4 regions of the Lysinibacillus sp. OF-1 genome follow, and region 1 is predicted to be linked to each of the others. Evidence: a T-box and tRNA genes for the amino acid it is inferred to sense, from the RefSeq annotation. Region 1 holds a T-box; the other regions hold tRNA genes.
What was found. A T-box is a leader RNA that pairs with one kind of tRNA and senses whether it is charged. The one in region 1 lies ahead of NV349_RS16190 (valine--tRNA ligase), so its partner is inferred to be a tRNA-Val.

Region 1 (3,190 bases):
AAAACGGTACAAGTAGAAATTACAATTTTAGAATGGGTAGCACCATCAAAAGTTACATTCGAATTAAAGGGTCTTTCTGATAATTTCACTGGAAATGGCTATTTCCTTGCAGAAAGCATTGATGCTGAAAACACAAAAATGACAGGTTTTTTAGAAGTCGTTGCTGGCGGCTTAGCTGGCCCTGTGTTAAATCCGATTTTTAAACCGATTGTACCAAAGGCAACACAAATGCTAACAGATCGTGTAGCTAATAAAATTAAATTAGTCAATGTTTAAATGATAAGAACATCCATGAAAATGGCATGCTAGAAGTAATATTCTAGCATGCCATTTTTCTAGTAGTATCTATTTATAATTATGTTCAACTTGAAACACACTAGCATACTATCCTTTAAATCGTCATATGATGCAAAGGGAGGGATTATTATCGAACAAAAAACTTGGAATATGCGAGAAACATTTTGTTTTCCTGGATATGGTTGCCCAACAGAATTAGCTGCTGTACAAATTAAACCACAGTGGCAAGCCATGCAGTTAGAGAATTCACTTCGATTAATGGGCATCTACCATATTACGGCACATGTTCGTTTTGATTTTCAAGATATGCAAGCATTTACAGGTGATGATAATTTAATTACAATTGATGCCCTTGATGTCCAAGGAGATACTGGTTATTTTGAGTATGCTGTCCCTTTACATGTGGATTTACCAAAAGAATCGGATGTCAAAGATTTAATGGTCAAAGATATTCGCCCTAGTCTGTCGAATCAGATGTGTCAGCTTGAGTGGACAGTTACAAGTATTTTTAACGAATATGAACCCGTTGTTGAAAATGATACTTTAGACAATCCACACCTAATGGCTCATGCTTTCGATCAAGAAGAAAAAATGGCTGTGATCGAGGAAAGTGTTCAAGTGAAACAACCTACCGCAGTAGCAGCAGCTTCACGCCAAGAGACCTCTACAACAGTTGACCAAAAGATAGTAATGAGAGAATCCTCAAGCCATATTGTTGTACGTGAATCCAGCACTTGGCATGAAGTGCCTTCCATGATTTGGGACCTAACAGAAGAGTATACACCGCTTAAAGTCCGTGTTTCAAATGATGTCTTTCAAAAGTAAATAGCAGAGAAGTAGTAGGAGCAATAAGAAGACTAAATCGCCTGATGTTGGCACAATAATGACACGGATAAACTGAAAAGCACAAATTGGCACAATAATGGTTCTACAATAAAAACGAACTTGTCGTAGCCAAGGAGGTAAAAGCCAAGGGTTATACTTGCGTCGACGCATTGAATTGTCACTTCCTTTTCTATTTACTTTACTCTTACTAAAAGATGACTAAATCACTTGAAAAATGACACGATTCTGCGGTACAATAAGGAAAATCAAATACAGATGCTATGATAGGGAAGAGTAAATTATGTCTACATTTTCAGAGAGGAAACGGTAGCTGAGAAGTTTCTATTTGTACTTAATTGAAGGTAGCCCTTGAGCAGCTTTAGTGAACTAACAGTAGTTAAAGCCGGTTAAACACCGTTACCGAATTAAGAGCCAGTAGGGAAGGCTGAGAAAATGTGTCATTTAGCATTGATCTTAACCGCTGCTGGAATTAAAGGTGGTACCGCGAATTAAAACTCCTTCGTCCTTTTAGACGAGAGGAGTTTTTTTATTGGGTAAAAAAATGAACAGCATTTCTTTACCAATAGTCTTCAAACAATAGGAGGAGTCAAGATGACAGAAAACATTTCAATGCCAACTAAATATGACCCACAGTCCATTGAAGCCGGTCGCTATGAATGGTGGTTACAAGGGAAATTTTTCGAGGCACAGCCTGAAAGTGGGAAAAAGCCTTATTCCATCGTTATTCCACCACCGAACGTAACAGGTAAATTACATCTTGGGCATGCTTGGGATACAACATTACAAGATATCCTTACTCGTATGAAACGCATGCAAGGCTATGATGCCCTTTGGTTACCAGGTATGGACCATGCAGGGATCGCAACACAAGCAAAAGTAGAAGCAAAACTGCGTGAGGATAATATTACACGTTATGATTTAGGCCGTGAAAAATTCCTTGAAAAAACATGGGAATGGAAAGAAGAATATGCTGGACATATTCGTGATCAATGGGCAAAGCTTGGCCTTGGTTTAGACTACACACGTGAACGTTTCACACTAGATAAAGGTCTTTCAGATGCAGTTAAAACAGTTTTTGTTGAGTTATATGAAAAAGGTTTAATTTACCGTGGCGAACGTATTATCAACTGGGATCCAGCAGCGAAAACAGCATTATCTGATATTGAGGTAATTTATCAGGATGTGCAAGGTGCATTCTATCATATGAAATATCCTTTAGCGGATGGCTCAGGATATGTAGAAGTTGCTACAACACGTCCTGAAACAATGCTCGGTGACTCTGGGGTAGCTGTTCACCCGAACGATGAGCGCTATCAGCATTTAATTGGTAAAACAGTTATTTTACCGATTGTAGGTCGTGAAATTCCGATTGTAGCTGATGACTATGTTGATAAGGAATTTGGTACTGGAGTTGTAAAAATGACACCAGCCCATGATCCGAACGACTTTGAAGTTGGAAATCGTCACAACCTAGAGCGCATTCTTGTGATGAATGAAGACGGTACAATGAATGATCTTGCTGGCAAATATAAAGGGATGGATCGTTTTGAATGCCGTAAGCAAATTGTTGCTGATTTACAAGAAGCAGGCGTGCTGATTCGTATTGAAGAGCATATGCATTCAGTAGGTCACTCTGAACGTTCTGGTGCTGTTGTTGAGCCATACCTTTCAGCACAATGGTTCGTTAAAATGCAACCACTTGCTGACACTTCCCTCGAGCTTCAAAAAGATGAAGAAGGGAAAGTAAACTTTGTCCCAGCTCGTTTTGAAAACACATATTCTCGTTGGATGGAGAATATCCGTGATTGGTGTATTTCTCGTCAATTATGGTGGGGCCATCAAATCCCAGCTTGGTATCATAATGAAACAGGCGAAGTTTACGTAGGAAAAGAAGCCCCAACTGATTCCGAAAATTGGACGCAAGATGAAGATGTACTCGATACTTGGTTCTCTTCTGCGCTCTGGCCGTTTTCTACAATGGGCTGGCCAGATGAGGCAAATGAAGAATATAAACGTTATTACCCAACCAGCACATTAGTAACGGGAT
Region 2 (3,190 bases), 670 kb from region 1:
CAGTGTCAGGCGGACAGTTTGACTGGGGCGGTCGCCTCCTAAAAGGTAACGGAGGCGCCCAAAGGTTCCCTCAGAATGGTTGGAAATCATTCGTAGAGTGTAAAGGCACAAGGGAGCTTGACTGCGAGACCTACAAGTCGAGCAGGGTCGAAAGACGGGCTTAGTGATCCGGTGGTTCCGCATGGAAGGGCCATCGCTCAACGGATAAAAGCTACCCCGGGGATAACAGGCTTATCTCCCCCAAGAGTCCACATCGACGGGGAGGTTTGGCACCTCGATGTCGGCTCATCGCATCCTGGGGCTGTAGTCGGTCCCAAGGGTTGGGCTGTTCGCCCATTAAAGCGGTACGCGAGCTGGGTTCAGAACGTCGTGAGACAGTTCGGTCCCTATCCGTCGTGGGCGTAGGAAATTTGAGAGGAGCTGTCCTTAGTACGAGAGGACCGGGATGGACACACCGCTGGTGTACCAGTTGTCTTGCCAAAGGCATCGCTGGGTAGCTATGTGTGGACGGGATAAGTGCTGAAAGCATCTAAGCATGAAGCCCCCCTCAAGATGAGATTTCCCATTACGCAAGTAAGTAAGATCCCTCAAAGACGATGAGGTAGATAGGTTCGAGGTGGAAGTGTGGTGACACATGGAGCTGACGAATACTAATCGATCGAGGACTTAACCAAAATGTTTGAACCATTCAATGTACGTTTATCCAGTTTTGAAAGAATAAAAAATATTATAATATACTTGTAATTTTGATAAAATATGTTATAATAAGTATTGTCTTTCAAATAGTCTAGTGATGATGGCAAAGAGGTCACACCCGTTCCCATACCGAACACGGAAGTTAAGCTCTTTAGCGCCGATGGTAGTTGGGGGCTTCCCCCTGTGAGAGTAGGACGTCGCTAGGCTATATACTAAAATTATTCCGAAGTAGCTCAGTTGGTAGTAGCACCTGACTGTTAATCAGGTTGTCGCAGGTTCGAGTCCTGCCTTCGGAGCCATTCTTGGAGAGTTGTCCGAGTGGCCGAAGGAGCACGATTGGAAATCGTGTAGGCGGTTAACACTGTCTCAAGGGTTCAAATCCCTTACTCTCCGCCAGCACTTTGATTTATTCCAAAAGTTGGCCCCTTGGTCAAGTGGTTAAGACACCGCCCTTTCACGGCGGTAACACGGGTTCGAATCCCGTAGGGGTCACCATTTAAATACCCAGATGGAGGATTAGCTCAGCTGGGAGAGCATCTGCCTTACAAGCAGAGGGTCGGCGGTTCGAGCCCGTCATCCTCCACCATTATTTTTACAATAGTATATGATTATCGCGGGGTGGAGCAGTGGTAGCTCGTCGGGCTCATAACCCGAAGGTCGTTGGTTCAAATCCGGCCCCCGCAACCAAATGGTCCCGTGGTGTAGCGGTTAACATGCCTGCCTGTCACGCAGGAGATCGCCGGTTCGATCCCGGTCGGGACCGCCATTTATTTTAATAACAAGGGTCAGTAGCTCAGTTGGTAGAGCATTAGATTGAAGCTCTAAGTGTCGGCGGTTCGATTCCGTCCTGACCCATCATGTTTTTTTGCCGGTGTAGCTCAGTTGGTAGAGCAACTGACTTGTAATCAGTAGGTCGTGGGTTCGACTCCTATCGCCGGCACCATGTATTCCCGGAGGGGTAGCGAAGTGGCTAAACGCGGCGGACTGTAAATCCGCTCCTTAGGGTTCGGCGGTTCGAATCCGTCCCCCTCCACCAGTTTTATTATTATAGGGGCATAGTTCAACGGTAGAATAGAGGTCTCCAAAACCTTTGGTGTGGGTTCGATTCCTACTGCCCCTGCCAATTAATTTTATGGCGATTGTGGCGAAGTGGTTAACGCACCGGATTGTGGTTCCGGCATTCGTGGGTTCGATTCCCATCAGTCGCCCCATTTAAAGTAAAATTAATAAAAATTATAATATAATGGCGATTGTGGCGAAGTGGTTAACGCACCGGATTGTGGTTCCGGCACTCGTGGGTTCGATTCCCATCAGTCGCCCCATTTATATAATTATCTTTTGGGGTATAGCCAAGCGGTAAGGCAACGGATTTTGATTCCGTCATGCCCTGGTTCGAATCCAGGTACCCCAGCCATTTTGCGGAAGTAGTTCAGTGGTAGAACACCACCTTGCCAAGGTGGGGGTCGCGAGTTCGAACCTCGTCTTCCGCTCCAACTTCGATGGCGGCATAGCCAAGTGGTAAGGCACAGGTCTGCAACACCTTTATCACCGGTTCAAATCCGGTTGCCGCCTCCATATTTTAACTCTAATCGGTGTATCCGATTTTTTTTATCTCCATTATGCCGGTGTGGCGGAATTGGCAGACGCGCACGACTCAAAATCGTGTTCCTTTGGAGTGTCGGTTCGACCCCGACCACCGGTATCTTTTACAGCGAAGAATCCTTGAAATAACAAGGGTTCTTTTTTTTATGTAGAAAATATGTAGAAAACTTTAAAAGATGTTCAATAATTTGTGGTAAAATAGTATTAATTTGAATGGGGGTATTTGGTATATGAGTCAAGAAATTAAAGATGGTAAAGTAGTTTCTTTTATTAATATGGGGTCTTCGGATTTTATAGTGGAATTATCTTTTTAAAGTTTAAAAATAATTAGTGTTCAAATCGGAATATCTGGTGGAATACTAAGTGTCATAAATGTATCAATTAAATACGAGAGATACGTGAGAAAGTTAAAATAGTCTAACGAACAAGAGCTAAGAAAATTTATGGCACAATACATGGAAAAAGTGTGTGACATACTGGAAAACAGACCTTATTGTTATGACTTATACTGTATCGAGGTATTCGAATTATTGTATTTGTACCTATGTAGCAGATAAATTAAAGGACAGTCATTAATATAAGATATAGGAATTGACAACAATACTATTACACTATACAATGTAATTGTGAAATTGGTAATAAAAAGTATTATCGTTTTACTTAAATAAAAGGGAGGAATTTAAAATGAATTCAGCAAAAACTGATGTTCTAAAAGTGGAAGGTTTGGATTGCCCTTCATGTGCAACAACAGTTGAAAAAGCTTTGAAAAAATTAAAGGGAATTCAAAGTACAGAGGCTAACTTTTTTGCGGAAAAATTAACTGTAACTTATGATGATTCCAGAGTAACTCTTGACGACATTGCTGATAAATTAAAAAAAGTAGGTCACCCTG
Region 3 (3,190 bases), 320 kb from region 1:
ACCCCGCGATAATTTTATACGGTTTCGAGTTTTTAAAGCACCATTTATAAAGATTTAAAACTGGAGGAGGTAGAGGGATTCGAACCCCCGCGCGGTGTTACCCGCCTGTCGGTTTTCAAGACCGATCCCTTCAGCCAGACTTGGGTATACCTCCGTTGCAATATATAAATGGTGGACCTTGCAGGACTCGAACCTGCGACCGGACGGTTATGAGCCGTCTGCTCTAACCAACTGAGCTAAAGGTCCTTTAAGATGGCGGCAGAGGGGATCGAACCCCCGACCTTACGGGTATGAACCGTACGCTCTAGCCAGCTGAGCTACGCCGCCAGGATCTTTATACTGGTTAATTTATTATGGTGGAGCCTAGCGGGATCGAACCGCTGACCTCCTGCGTGCAAGGCAGGCGCTCTCCCAGCTGAGCTAAGGCCCCATAATTTCTTTGGAAATGGTCGGGAAGACAGGATTCGAACCTGCGACCCCTTGGTCCCAAACCAAGTGCTCTACCAAGCTGAGCTACTTCCCGTTCTTTTTGGCGCGCCCGACAGGAGTCGAACCCATAACCTTCTGATCCGTAGTCAGACGCTCTATCCAATTGAGCTACGGGCGCATTAAAAATGGTGCCGAGGACCGGAATCGAACCGGTACGGTAGTCACCTACCGCAGGATTTTAAGTCCTGTGCGTCTGCCAGTTCCGCCACCCCGGCACATTTGGAGCGGAAGACGAGGTTCGAACTCGCGACCCCCACCTTGGCAAGGTGGTGTTCTACCACTGAACTACTTCCGCATGTGCATAAGTTTTTTTATCTGGCAATGAAATAATGGTGCGGGTGAAGGGAGTCGAACCCCCACGCCTTGCGGCGCTAGATCCTAAGTCTAGTGCGTCTGCCAATTCCGCCACACCCGCTTATTATTATTTAAAAATGGTGAGCCATGAAGGACTCGAACCTTCGACCCTCTGATTAAAAGTCAGATGCTCTACCAACTGAGCTAATGGCTCTAAAAAAATGGTGCCGGCTATAGGAATCGAACCCACGACCTACTGATTACAAGTCAGTTGCTCTACCTGCTGAGCTAAACCGGCATATGGTGGAGGATGACGGGCTCGAACCGCCGACCCTCTGCTTGTAAGGCAGATGCTCTCCCAGCTGAGCTAATCCTCCTGGGTATTATGCCTAGCGACGTCCTACTCTCACAGGGGGAAGCCCCCAACTACCATCGGCGCTAAAGAGCTTAACTTCCGTGTTCGGTATGGGAACGGGTGTGACCTCTTTGCCATCATCACTAGACTTGCACATGGATGTGCTGGCTTCTGCGTTTTTAGCAGAAGTTTCTTTATGTATCTTGTTTTGAAGTTGTTTACCTGTCCTTCAAGACAAGAATTATTGTATAACGTTTTCTCACATTGTGCAATACTTTTTTATAAAAAAAAGAAATTATTACTTTTTGAAGTTATTTTTGCTAAGTAAGAGAAAATATTGCCCTGCAAAATATTATAACAATTGTTGTTTCAAAAGAAAACAATTATTTTATTTCACCTATTTTCTTAGCTTATAATCTATTTCTGAACAAGGAAAGGGTATAGAAAACCCTTCACTTGTTGTTTCATTAAATAGTTAAAAGCTCTTGTTTCAATCTTAGAATTTCTTCAAATGTTGTGGAAGCTCCAAAAGATAGTCTAAAAAATTGGCGTGCTGCTTCCAAAGAGTAACCCATTGATAAAATGGCTTTCGTTCCAGATTCACTATGAATATCACATGCACTACCCGTCGAAATACAGATTCCTGCCTCATTTAACTTTAAAAGAACATATTGTCCCTCTATTTTATCCATCATTACGCCACAAATAGTAGGCAATTGTTGGTTACATTCTATTAATTGGCATGTTTCAGGCAAATTGTTTTTCAAAAATCTTCTTAAAGTCTCATAATGTTGTCTTTCATATTGATAGTTTTCAATTGCTGCCGCAAAGGCTACAATTGCTGGTGTATCTAATGTGCCGCCTCTTAAACCCCTCTCATGAGTCACACCCGGTGTTAAGGCAGGTACTCGGAGCGCAGGATTCAGATAGACAGCACCACACCCCTTTGGTCCACCTATTTTATGAGCTGAGATTGTGATGGCATCTACTCCACTTGGTATAGCAAGCTTCCCAAATGATTGTACACAGTCAATATGGCTGAAAACATCAGATTTTTTAGCCATCTCTATTATTTTCTCTACAGGCTGAATAGCACCAATTTCAGAATTGACATGTTGAATTGTAATCAAAGCCGTATCTTTGCGGATTGCTTGCTGTAATTGTTCAAGGTCAATCCATCCATCCATCTGTAAAGGCAATTTTGTCACTATAAAACCCATTTTCTCAAGCGTATTCAACGCTGCATGCACAGACGTATGCTCAGCTTGAGATGAAATAATGTGTTTTCCTTTTTTAGAGGCCAGCGCTAATGACAAGATAGCCAGGATATTTCCTTCTGTCCCGCTCCCTGTAAAAATAATACCGTCACTATTTACGCCTAAAGCATTGGCTACAACCTCTCTTGATTGCTGGACAAAATAATAGGCTTGTCCTCCTAAATCATGAAGACTTGCACTATTTCCATAATAACGCTGTGCTACCTCTACATAAGCTGCAAGAGCCTCCTTCGTCATCGGTGATGTCGCAGCATAATCCATATAAATCATTGTCTTCTCCCTCTCTAGTTCATCAAGTCTTGTTTTCTTTTTTATTTTATGTAAAGATAAGTGTCAAGACAACTGTAAAGAGGGTATAACTATGGATGTAAAGGCAGATGTCCTTATAATCGGCAGTGGAATTGCTGCACTTCAAGCTGCTTTACTGCTCGAAGAACATTTTCAAGTACAAATTGTTACAAAATCATCTCTTTATATGAGTAGTTCTTATCGTGCACAAGGTGGCATCGCTGCTGTTACAAGTGAGAAAGATCATATTGAACACCACATTGCTGATACATTGAAAGCTGGAGAATATCATCACGAGAAAAAACATGTTACTACACTCATAGAAGATGGCACTAAAATCATGCAGAAATATTTAAAGACTGGTCTCCCTATCGATCGTCATGTTGATGGAAAACCGGCTCTAGGACTCGAAGGGGCACATAGTCATCATCGTATTCTACATGCAGGTGGTGATCGTACTGGTCAAATTTTCATAGATTACTTACTT
Region 4 (3,190 bases), 330 kb from region 1:
AAGACGGGTGAGAATCCCGTCCACCGTATGACTAAGGTTTCCTGAGGAAGGCTCGTCCGCTCAGGGTTAGTCGGGACCTAAGCCGAGGCCGATAGGCGTAGGCGATGGACAACAGGTTGATATTCCTGTACCACCTCCTCACCGTTTGAGAAATGGGGGGACGCAGTAGGATAGGGTAAGCGCGCTGTTGGTTATGCGCGTCCAAGCAGTAAGGCGTGTGTGTAGGCAAATCCGCACACTGTAACGTTGAGCTGTGATGGCGAGTCCGTATGGACGAAGTTCCTGATTTCACACTGCCAAGAAAAGCCTCTATCGAGGTGAGAGGTGCCCGTACCGCAAACCGACACAGGTAGTCGAGGAGAGAATCCTAAGGTGTGCGAGAGAACTCTCGTTAAGGAACTCGGCAAAATGACCCCGTAACTTCGGGAGAAGGGGTGCTCTTGAGCGTGCAAGCGCATGAGAGCCGCAGTGAATAGGCCCAGGCGACTGTTTAGCAAAAACACAGGTCTCTGCAAAACCGTAAGGTGACGTATAGGGGCTGACGCCTGCCCGGTGCTGGAAGGTTAAGAGGAGTGGTTAGCGCAAGCGAAGCTGCGAATTGAAGCCCCAGTAAACGGCGGCCGTAACTATAACGGTCCTAAGGTAGCGAAATTCCTTGTCGGGTAAGTTCCGACCCGCACGAAAGGCGTAACGATCTGGGCACTGTCTCAACGAGAGACTCGGTGAAATTATAGTACCTGTGAAGATGCAGGTTACCCGCGACAGGACGGAAAGACCCCGTGGAGCTTTACTGTAGCCTGATATTGAATTTTGGTACAACTTGTACAGGATAGGTAGGAGCCAGAGATCTCGGAGCGCCAGCTTCGAAGGAGGCGTCGGTGGGATACTACCCTGGTTGTATTGAAATTCTAACCCATGCCCCTTAGCGGGGCAGGAGACAGTGTCAGGCGGACAGTTTGACTGGGGCGGTCGCCTCCTAAAAGGTAACGGAGGCGCCCAAAGGTTCCCTCAGAATGGTTGGAAATCATTCGTAGAGTGTAAAGGCACAAGGGAGCTTGACTGCGAGACCTACAAGTCGAGCAGGGTCGAAAGACGGGCTTAGTGATCCGGTGGTTCCGCATGGAAGGGCCATCGCTCAACGGATAAAAGCTACCCCGGGGATAACAGGCTTATCTCCCCCAAGAGTCCACATCGACGGGGAGGTTTGGCACCTCGATGTCGGCTCATCGCATCCTGGGGCTGTAGTCGGTCCCAAGGGTTGGGCTGTTCGCCCATTAAAGCGGTACGCGAGCTGGGTTCAGAACGTCGTGAGACAGTTCGGTCCCTATCCGTCGTGGGCGTAGGAAATTTGAGAGGAGCTGTCCTTAGTACGAGAGGACCGGGATGGACACACCGCTGGTGTACCAGTTGTCTTGCCAAAGGCATCGCTGGGTAGCTATGTGTGGACGGGATAAGTGCTGAAAGCATCTAAGCATGAAGCCCCCCTCAAGATGAGATTTCCCATTACGCAAGTAAGTAAGATCCCTCAAAGACGATGAGGTAGATAGGTTCGAGGTGGAAGTGTGGTGACACATGGAGCTGACGAATACTAATCGATCGAGGACTTAACCAAAATGTTTGAACCATTCAATGAACCGTTTATCCAGTTTTGAAAGAACAAAACTTTCAATAAAAAAAGAGCTTCAAGACACAAGTAGAACAAGGAAGCAAACGAGTGATTGAAGGAGCGTACTTCTGTACGTGACTGATTGAACGAGAGCAGCTGACGCAGTAATACGCCGTGTATTGAAGGTCGACCATAGTCTAGTGATGATGGCAAAGAGGTCACACCCGTTCCCATACCGAACACGGAAGTTAAGCTCTTTAGCGCCGATGGTAGTTGGGGGCTTCCCCCTGTGAGAGTAGGACGTCGCTAGGCATAATACCCAGGAGGATTAGCTCAGCTGGGAGAGCATCTGCCTTACAAGCAGAGGGTCGGCGGTTCGAGCCCGTCATCCTCCACCATATGCCGGTTTAGCTCAGCAGGTAGAGCAACTGACTTGTAATCAGTAGGTCGTGGGTTCGATTCCTATAGCCGGCACCATTTTTTTAGAGCCATTAGCTCAGTTGGTAGAGCATCTGACTTTTAATCAGAGGGTCGAAGGTTCGAGTCCTTCATGGCTCACCATTTTTAAATAATAATAAGCGGGTGTGGCGGAATTGGCAGACGCACTAGACTTAGGATCTAGCGCCGCAAGGCGTGGGGGTTCGACTCCCTTCACCCGCACCATTATTTCATTGCCAGATAAAAAAACTTATGCACATGCGGAAGTAGTTCAGTGGTAGAACACCACCTTGCCAAGGTGGGGGTCGCGAGTTCGAACCTCGTCTTCCGCTCCAAATGTGCCGGGGTGGCGGAACTGGCAGACGCACAGGACTTAAAATCCTGCGGTAGGTGACTACCGTACCGGTTCGATTCCGGTCCTCGGCACCATTTTTAATGCGCCCGTAGCTCAATTGGATAGAGCGTCTGACTACGGATCAGAAGGTTATGGGTTCGACTCCTGTCGGGCGCGCCAAAAAGAACGGGAAGTAGCTCAGCTTGGTAGAGCACTTGGTTTGGGACCAAGGGGTCGCAGGTTCGAATCCTGTCTTCCCGACCATTTCCAAAGAAATTATGGGGCCTTAGCTCAGCTGGGAGAGCGCCTGCCTTGCACGCAGGAGGTCAGCGGTTCGATCCCGCTAGGCTCCACCATAATAAATTAACCAGTATAAAGATCCTGGCGGCGTAGCTCAGCTGGCTAGAGCGTACGGTTCATACCCGTAAGGTCGGGGGTTCGATCCCCTCTGCCGCCATCTTAAAGGACCTTTAGCTCAGTTGGTTAGAGCAGACGGCTCATAACCGTCCGGTCGCAGGTTCGAGTCCTGCAAGGTCCACCATTTATATATTGCAACGGAGGTATACCCAAGTCTGGCTGAAGGGATCGGTCTTGAAAACCGACAGGCGGGTAACACCGCGCGGGGGTTCGAATCCCTCTACCTCCTCCAGTTTTAAATCTTTATAAATGGTGCTTTAAAAACTCGAAACCGTATAAAATTATCGCGGGGTGGAGCAGTGGTAGCTCGTCGGGCTCATAACCCGAAGGTCGTTGGTTCAAATCCGGCCCCCGCAACCAAATGGTCCCGTGGTGTAGCGGTTAACATGCCTGCC

Region 2: it has a tRNA-Val gene. The T-box ahead of NV349_RS16190 (valine--tRNA ligase) is inferred to sense a tRNA for this amino acid. The anticodon was not compared.
Region 3: it has a tRNA-Val gene. The T-box ahead of NV349_RS16190 (valine--tRNA ligase) is inferred to sense a tRNA for this amino acid. The anticodon was not compared.
Region 4: it has a tRNA-Val gene. The T-box ahead of NV349_RS16190 (valine--tRNA ligase) is inferred to sense a tRNA for this amino acid. The anticodon was not compared.

Annotation. Positions count from the first base shown of each region.
Region 1 covers NZ_CP102798.1:3,297,394-3,300,583, reverse strand. Annotated here, with positions in the region: gene NV349_RS16205 (SRPBCC family protein) at 1-276, shown strand, start outside; gene NV349_RS16200 (valyl-tRNA synthetase) at 358-1,122, shown strand; T-box leader at 1,395-1,653, shown strand; gene NV349_RS16190 (valine--tRNA ligase) at 1,735-3,190, shown strand, end outside.
Region 2 covers NZ_CP102798.1:3,972,026-3,975,215, reverse strand. Annotated here, with positions in the region: rRNA gene NV349_RS19535 (23S ribosomal RNA) at 1-674, shown strand, start outside; rRNA gene rrf (5S ribosomal RNA) at 787-902, shown strand; tRNA gene NV349_RS19525 (tRNA-Asn) at 919-995, shown strand; tRNA gene NV349_RS19520 (tRNA-Ser) at 1,001-1,092, shown strand; tRNA gene NV349_RS19515 (tRNA-Glu) at 1,117-1,191, shown strand; tRNA gene NV349_RS19510 (tRNA-Val) at 1,207-1,282, shown strand; tRNA gene NV349_RS19505 (tRNA-Met) at 1,309-1,383, shown strand; tRNA gene NV349_RS19500 (tRNA-Asp) at 1,387-1,462, shown strand; tRNA gene NV349_RS19495 (tRNA-Phe) at 1,479-1,551, shown strand; tRNA gene NV349_RS19490 (tRNA-Thr) at 1,564-1,639, shown strand; tRNA gene NV349_RS19485 (tRNA-Tyr) at 1,649-1,732, shown strand; tRNA gene NV349_RS19480 (tRNA-Trp) at 1,746-1,819, shown strand; tRNA gene NV349_RS19475 (tRNA-His) at 1,832-1,907, shown strand; tRNA gene NV349_RS19470 (tRNA-His) at 1,943-2,018, shown strand; tRNA gene NV349_RS19465 (tRNA-Gln) at 2,036-2,110, shown strand; tRNA gene NV349_RS19460 (tRNA-Gly) at 2,115-2,189, shown strand; tRNA gene NV349_RS19455 (tRNA-Cys) at 2,198-2,271, shown strand; tRNA gene NV349_RS19450 (tRNA-Leu) at 2,318-2,398, shown strand; gene NV349_RS19445 (heavy-metal-associated domain-containing protein) at 2,983-3,190, shown strand, end outside.
Region 3 covers NZ_CP102798.1:3,616,055-3,619,244, forward strand. Annotated here, with positions in the region: tRNA gene NV349_RS17620 (tRNA-Met) at 1-8, opposite strand, end outside; tRNA gene NV349_RS17625 (tRNA-Ser) at 62-154, opposite strand; tRNA gene NV349_RS17630 (tRNA-Ile) at 170-246, opposite strand; tRNA gene NV349_RS17635 (tRNA-Met) at 254-327, opposite strand; tRNA gene NV349_RS17640 (tRNA-Ala) at 355-430, opposite strand; tRNA gene NV349_RS17645 (tRNA-Pro) at 447-523, opposite strand; tRNA gene NV349_RS17650 (tRNA-Arg) at 531-607, opposite strand; tRNA gene NV349_RS17655 (tRNA-Leu) at 616-704, opposite strand; tRNA gene NV349_RS17660 (tRNA-Gly) at 710-784, opposite strand; tRNA gene NV349_RS17665 (tRNA-Leu) at 820-904, opposite strand; tRNA gene NV349_RS17670 (tRNA-Lys) at 922-997, opposite strand; tRNA gene NV349_RS17675 (tRNA-Thr) at 1,006-1,081, opposite strand; tRNA gene NV349_RS17680 (tRNA-Val) at 1,085-1,160, opposite strand; rRNA gene rrf (5S ribosomal RNA) at 1,171-1,286, opposite strand; gene NV349_RS17690 (cysteine desulfurase family protein) at 1,606-2,676, opposite strand; gene nadB (L-aspartate oxidase) at 2,777-3,190, shown strand, end outside.
Region 4 covers NZ_CP102798.1:3,623,588-3,626,777, reverse strand. Annotated here, with positions in the region: rRNA gene NV349_RS17820 (23S ribosomal RNA) at 1-1,612, shown strand, start outside; rRNA gene rrf (5S ribosomal RNA) at 1,803-1,918, shown strand; tRNA gene NV349_RS17810 (tRNA-Val) at 1,929-2,004, shown strand; tRNA gene NV349_RS17805 (tRNA-Thr) at 2,008-2,083, shown strand; tRNA gene NV349_RS17800 (tRNA-Lys) at 2,092-2,167, shown strand; tRNA gene NV349_RS17795 (tRNA-Leu) at 2,185-2,269, shown strand; tRNA gene NV349_RS17790 (tRNA-Gly) at 2,305-2,379, shown strand; tRNA gene NV349_RS17785 (tRNA-Leu) at 2,385-2,473, shown strand; tRNA gene NV349_RS17780 (tRNA-Arg) at 2,482-2,558, shown strand; tRNA gene NV349_RS17775 (tRNA-Pro) at 2,566-2,642, shown strand; tRNA gene NV349_RS17770 (tRNA-Ala) at 2,659-2,734, shown strand; tRNA gene NV349_RS17765 (tRNA-Met) at 2,762-2,835, shown strand; tRNA gene NV349_RS17760 (tRNA-Ile) at 2,843-2,919, shown strand; tRNA gene NV349_RS17755 (tRNA-Ser) at 2,935-3,027, shown strand; tRNA gene NV349_RS17750 (tRNA-Met) at 3,081-3,155, shown strand; tRNA gene NV349_RS17745 (tRNA-Asp) at 3,159-3,190, shown strand, end outside.